One region of the Marinobacter sp. MBR-105 genome, then DNA from elsewhere that is predicted to be linked to it. Evidence: riboswitches for the same ligand, from Rfam matches in the RefSeq annotation. Region 1 holds a riboswitch; the other holds the start of a gene.
What was found. A riboswitch is a leader RNA that binds a small molecule or an ion and turns the genes downstream of it on or off. The one in region 1 is predicted to bind cobalamin.
Positions count from the first base shown of each region.

Region 2: another riboswitch for cobalamin. It lies ahead of ACSSVV_RS19965 (ribonucleoside-diphosphate reductase subunit alpha); the one in region 1 lies ahead of ACSSVV_RS14010 (TonB-dependent receptor plug domain-containing protein).

Region 1 covers NZ_JBRJHG010000011.1:156,450-159,857, forward strand. Annotated here, with positions in the region: gene ACSSVV_RS14005 (cobalamin-binding protein) at 1-206, opposite strand, end outside; gene ACSSVV_RS14010 (TonB-dependent receptor plug domain-containing protein) at 237-2,075, opposite strand; cobalamin riboswitch at 2,216-2,428, opposite strand; gene ACSSVV_RS14015 (putative nucleotidyltransferase substrate binding domain-containing protein) at 2,550-3,408, shown strand, end outside.
Region 2 covers NZ_JBRJHG010000025.1:15,918-19,325, forward strand. Annotated here, with positions in the region: gene fmdA (formamidase) at 1-268, shown strand, start outside; gene ACSSVV_RS19955 (zinc ribbon domain-containing protein) at 272-625, shown strand; gene ACSSVV_RS19960 (DUF3047 domain-containing protein) at 677-1,405, opposite strand; cobalamin riboswitch at 1,480-1,699, shown strand; gene ACSSVV_RS19965 (ribonucleoside-diphosphate reductase subunit alpha) at 1,831-3,408, shown strand, end outside.

The DNA.
Region 1 (3,408 bases):
CAGGCCCCGGCGCCCACCACCTTGTCGCCGGCACCGGCGGAAAAAAGAAGCTCCGTGGCGCCGGGCGACAGGGAGACAATTCGGGTGGCGGCATCCGGCAGGCAGACATCACGTTGCAGGGCATCGCGGGCACACAGGGTTTCTGCCAGCACCGGGAGGGGTGCTAGTAGGAGAGCGGTCAGGAGGGTGAGCCCGCGAGCCATCATCAGGAAACAATACCTTTCTGGATAAGTACTTTACCGGCTGAAATCATAGCGTACGCTTGCCATGTACGTCCGGCCTGCGGCGAGATAGTCGAACGGCTCGAAGGTGACGTTGTCACTGCCAAGGCTGGTGGTGTAACGACGATCCAGCACATTATCCACCTTGAAGCTGGCCGACCATCCGGGCAGGAAATTCCAGGCGGCTCGCAGATCGACGGTGCCGTGGCCTGGCAAGAGGCTGGTGTTAGCGGCATCGTTATAGCGATTGCCTTCAGCAACAAGGCTGGCGCCTACCGACCACCGCGAGAACAGCCGATCAACATCAAGTCGCGCGGTCTTTTCCGCACGACGAGGCAAACGGGCACCCGTGTCCCTGTTTTCTGTATCCGAGTAGCTTAGGGCCGCCGCGATATTCCAGCCGCCAGTGTCGAAACCGGATGAGAGTTCAGCACCGCGAATCCTTGCAGTCTCCACGTTCTCCATGGTGCCATTCCAGGTAACCGGATCAGATACATAGGTAATCAGGTCTTCCACATCATTCTGGTAAAGCGCCAGATCCCAGAACCAACGGTCGTAGCGACCCGACATGCCCAGTTCAACCATCTCGCCCTGTTCCGCCTCCAGGTTCGGGTTACCGGTGTAGTAAGGTGTGGTCAGGTAGAGATCATTGAAAGTCGGCGCCCTGAATGAGGTCGCATAGCTCAGACGAACCCGATGAGCACGATCAAATTGGTGGCCAACGGCAATGCCACCGGTCTCTTCTTTGCCAAAGGCTTCGTTATCATCCAGGCGCAGGCTCAGCATGACATCCGTTGCCCCGAAGTTCAGGCGCCCCTGGCCAAACACCGCAGCGTTGGTACGGCTGGTTTCGGTAAACTCGTCGCTGCCCTCGACTTCATCCACCATCACTTCGGAGCCCAGCACCAGTTCATGAACACCGGCGGTCAGCGTGTTCTCCCAACGGGCAGAACGGGACAATGAATCGTAGATGCTCGGGTAGGCACCGAACGTTTCCTGCTCATCCCGTGCTTCCGAGAACTGGATCCGGGTACGCCAGTAATCGCTGGCCACCGCCTCAACATACAGCCCGGCCGCCCGGATCATGTAATCGGTATCGCCGTTCTCGAACTCAGTGTTACCTTCAGACTGAAAAACGGTTACACCAGCTCCGCCACCTTGCTCGAACCGGTGGCTGATCTTGGCGAGGCCGCCTGCATTGCGAAAGCCTTTGTCATCGCCACCGGCACGCAGGTTGGTTCCATCAGTATCGGAGTAAACACCGCTTGCCAGCACAGAAGTTTGTCCCGCTTTACCAGCAAAGCCAACTGAGGTCTCACGGGTCTTGTGAGAACCACCCGATACTTCAGCCCACCCCTGTTGGTTCGCCTGTGGCTCCAGCGTGAAGGCCTGAACCACACCGCCGACAGCATCAGCACCATACAATGAACTCTTGGCACCACGCACCAGCTCCACACGCTCCATCAGCTCCGGTGGCAGAAACTGCCAGGGCGGGATACCAGCTGTGCCCGAGCGCAAACGAATTCCATCCAGTAGAAGAACCGTGCCGGAACTACCGGCGCCACGCAGAAACAGGCTGGTGGTTTTACCGTAACTACCATCAGACACCACATGAACACCCGGTTGAGCACGCAAAAGATCCCGGAACTCGGCCGGTTGCCGGCGCTCGATATCTGCGCGCTCAATCACCGTCACCGAAGACAAACTCTCCCCCACCGTCTTCGGCCCAAGGGTCGCAGTCACGACAATCGGATCAAGGTTTTCAGCAGGTTCGGAAGACTGGGCAGCCACAGCCAGGGGCAGGGTCAACATGGAAACGCCGGCAATTGCGGCAGGAAACTTCAGGGTATGCATCGCTTTACTCCGCCAACCGCGCGCACCCGCACGGGTTGATACTCAAGGTTCAGGCTTAAGGTTGCGGAACGGGCAGAGGGCAGGCGGGTGCGGTGTTGTGAAACGGGCCGGGATTCGCCCACCCAAGCAGCCCACCGCAACTCCGGGTGTTTTTCCAGGCCGGTCTCCGGGCTTGCAGGCAGAGCGAACTCCGGGGCAATCACCTTCCCATGCCGAAGCACAGTGGCGCATCAGATTGCCGTTAACCTGCTTACCGTTGCGGGGGCAGCATCGGATTAGCCATACAATGGCGCACCGATTTCCCGTTTCACCCATCGCGCTTTGCGACAGGCACCTGAAAAAAGTGCGGCAAGGCTAGCAACCGGAACGGGGACGGTCAACGACATCCGTCAAAACCGTGCGTGGCCCCACAACCCCCACACTGCTATATTCATCTTTTAACAAATGTTTTTCGTCGCCAGATCAGGGAGTTTTATGCAGGCCGAGCTGCTCGACATCCGCAACCACATCGCCCAACACGCTCCCTTCGACGAAATGCCCGAAGAACTGCTCGACCGCATCGTCACTGGCATCGAAGTGGCCTATTACCGGGCCGGCACCCAGATCCTTGAGCTGGGCCAGCAGAACTACTGGTTGCACTACATCCGCAGCGGTGCGGTGGAAATCTTCCGGCGTTCGGGCGAGCTTTACAACCGCATCGGTGAGGGCGAAATCTTTGGCCAGTTTGGCCTGCTGCGCAATCAGAAAGTGCGCTTTCCGGCCAAAGCCATCGAAGACTGCCTGATCTACAAAATCCCCTACGAGACCTTCCAGCATCTGTGGGAAAACGACGAGAACTTCGCGGATTTTGTCGAGATTGAAGACCACAGCCGTCTGCGTTCGGCGGTCTCGCGCCGGCACAAATCCAACGAACTGATGTCCGCCAAGGTCACCCGGCTAATTGCCCGCGAGCCAGTCTCTGCCCCGACCACCGTGCGCCTTCAGGAAGCCGCCCGGATCATGACCGACAACGGCGTGTCGGCACTGCTGCTGATGGACGAAAGTGGGGATTCGCCCCGGCTCAAGGGCATCATCACCGACCGGGATCTGCGCACCCGGGCGGTCACCAACGCACTGCCATCAGAAACCCCCATCAGCGAGATCATGTCCGAAGGGCTGATTACCATCAGCGCCCGCAGCTACATCTTCGAAGCCATGCTTACCATGCTGCACAATAACGTGCACCATCTGCCAGTGATGGAAGACCATGAAGTGCGTGGCGTAATCGCGCTGTCCGACATCGTCAAATACGAGAGCCAGAGCAGCTTGTACCTGGTGAGCAACATCTACCACC
Region 2 (3,408 bases), on a different contig from region 1:
GGACGTACACGTGGCCTACCGCCAGGCCTGCCTCAACGCCATCAACTACCTGACCAAGTTCGGTTACACCCCGGCTCAGGGATACGCGTTGCTTGGCTGTGCGCCGGTGGAAGGCCACATCAGTGGCGTGGTGGATGTGCCCAACGCCTGCGCCACCCTGTGGTTGCCGACCGAGATCTTCGACTTCGACATCAACCCCACGGCGGAAGGACCGACCAGGAAGGTCACGCCGGGCACCGACGTACCCCTTTCACCGGACAAGGAGTAAGCCATGCCACTGTACGACTACAAATGCCGGGAACACGGGCTGTTCCAGGAACTGGGCGCCATGGCCGAAGCCGGTAACCCGGCCCATTGCCCCACCTGCAAGGCGCTGTCACCCCGGGTGATTGTGCTGCCGCCGGAGCTCCTGGCCATGGACCCGGCCCGCCGCAACGCGGAGGCGCGGAATGAAAAGGCGAGCCACGAGCCCATCATCTCCACCGCCGACCAGCGGGCCCGGGACGCCGAGCACCGCAAGAGTTGTGGCTGCAAGAAAAAGTCGGACAGTAAACACATGCTGTTCTACACCGCCGATGGCAAGAAGATGTTCCCGTCCATGCGGCCCTGGATGATCAGCCACTGACCATTGCTTTCACGTGTTTGGCCCCCTTGAGGGGCCTTTTTTTATGGCCGATCAGCGGTTTTGCTCCAGGGTGAGGTCGCCATACCAGGCCGTGGCCTGCACGCCGGTGTTGTCGGCGTCGGTCATGATGGCCACGCCCACAATGGCGGGCGGTTCTTCGCCGAAGGCCTGCCGGTAATCTGCCACCAGGTCCCGGGTAACGGTCACCCATTCGCCCACCTGCGACGGCCCCGAGTTGACGGCAATCATCATGGTTTTGTCGGTGTAGGCGTTGGCGACCATGCTCTGCTCTGGTAGCTGATTGGCCCAGATGTAGTTCAGGGCGTTGCCGGGCAGGGTCTCGCCGAACAGCACTTCCACGGTCTTGCGCTTGGCCCGTTCAAAAAAGCCGGCCTTGTCCGGCTGAAACTCAAAGGCGACGTAGATGCGGGCAGGGTAGTCATCACCGGACTTTTCGCGGGCGTTGCCGGCTTCGTAGATGTTCGACACCTTCCAGCGCCATGACAGCGTAAGCGAGTCGCCGGGCACCAGCTCAACACGGGCAATCAGCCCGGAGGCGCTCGCGTCTGCGTCGGCACGGACCACCTGCTGGCCGTCCTCCGTTTCCAGGGTGTAGCGGGTATGTGTCTCAATGTTCGGAAAGGTCAGAGGTTCCCAGCCGTCTTCCAGTGAGGCCATGGTGGAGAACCGGGTTAGCCGGTCTGTTTCTGCCCACACCGGGCTGGCGGCGAGACCGAGCGTCAGGGTACTGGCCCAAAGCAGCGAAATTCTCACATTCATTCCTCAAATCCGGTGGTCTGGAGATGGACAGGCTCTGTTGCAAAAAGTGCCTTGTCTTGGCGCATTCGGCCCTATATAGTGACCGTGTCCTTGGTTAACTACCATATATTGTGATCAAAGCTTGATCATTGAGGTAGTCGGGAATCCGGTGAGAATCCGGAACTGACGCGCAGCGGTATTGGGGAACGAGCGTGGCAAGATGACACTGGCGCAAGCCGGGAAGTCGCCACGTTAGGCAGAGCTGAAAGGTTCACGCCCCTGAGTCCGAAGACCTGCCAGGGATCAGAAGCCCCCCATGGGTTTCTGGACTGCACCTTCGCGATTCAAGGGTGAGCAGATTGGTCAGGCCTGCCCGTATTCGGGGCAAGGTGTGCCACTGCGTTCGCGAGGGTGAAACGGAACCAACGCGAATTCAGGAGAGCACCATGACAGCCACTGCCATTGCCGAACCCCCGGCCCCCGCGACCGATACCCAATCCCTGCAAGTTATCAAACGAAACGGCACCCTGGTGAGTTTCAACCCGGCCAAAATCAGTGTGGCGGTGACCAAAGCCTTCCTGGCGGTGGAAGGGGACCAGGCAGCCGGTTCCGCCCGCATCAACGACGCCGTGCACCGGGTTACCGAACAGGTAGTGCAGGCCATCAGCCGCCGCCTCAAGGCCGGTGGCAAGGTGCACATCGAAGACATCCAGGACCAGGTGGAACTGGCCCTGATGCGGGCCGAAGAGCAGAAAGTGGCCCGGGCCTACGTGCTGTACCGTGAAGAACACGCCCGCCAGCGCGCCGTGGACGAGCCGGTGGAAGCGCATCCGCACCTGACCGTAAAAAAAGCCGATGGCAGCATCGCCCCGCTGGACCTTGGCCTGATGAAGCAGCAGGTGGAACAGGCCGCCACCGGCCTGGACGGCATCAACGGCGACTCGCTGGTGGAAGACGCCCTGCGCAACCTCTACGACGGCATCGAAGAGACCGAAGTCCTGTCTGCCCTGATCATGACCGCCCGGGGCCGCATTGAACGGGAACCCGACTACAGCGCCGTAACCGCCCGCCTGCTGCTGGAACAGCTCCGGCTGGAAACAGCGGAAGCCCTGGACCTGCCCCGCAGTCTTCCGCTGGCAGAGATTTATCCACAGGCCCTGAGCGCCTTTGTTCACGCCGGTATTCGCTACGAACTGCTGGACGAAGCCCTGGCGGCCTTTGACCTGGAACGCCTTGGCAACGCCCTGAAACCGGAGCGCGATCTCCAGTTCGGCTTCCTGGGCCTGCAAACCCTGTACGACCGTTACTTCCTGCACTGGAACAAGGCCCGCCTGGAACTGCCCCAGGTGTTCTTCATGCGGGTGGCCATGGGCCTGGCACTGCGTGAGGACGACCCCAACGCCCGCGCCATCGAATTCTATGAGCTGCTGTCCAGTTTCGATTACATGGCCAGCACGCCCACCCTGTTCAACAGCGGCACCCGGCATTCCCAGCTGTCGTCCTGCTACCTGACCACGGTGGGCGACGACCTGGAAGGCATTTACGGGGCCATTCGCGATAACGCCCTGCTGTCGAAATGGGCAGGTGGTCTGGGCAACGACTGGACCCCGGTGCGGGCCCTGGGTTCCCACATCAAGGGCACCAACGGCCAGAGCCAGGGCGTGGTGCCGTTCCTGAAAGTGGTCAACGACACCGCCGTGGCCGTGAACCAGGGCGGCAAGCGCAAGGGCGCGGTCTGTGCCTATCTGGAAAGCTGGCACCTGGATATCGAAGAGTTCCTGGAACTGCGCAAGAACACCGGCGATGAGCGCCGCCGTACCCACGACATGAACACCGCCAACTGGGTGCCGGATCTGCTGATCGAACGCATGCGCGAAGACCGCGACTGGACCCTGTTCTCCCCCAGCGATGTGCCAGATCTGCACGACCTGTACGGCAACGCCTTCCGCGAGCGCTACCAGCACTATGAAGCCCTGGCCGAGCAGGGCAAGATCAAGCTGTTCAAGAAAATTCCCGCCAAACAG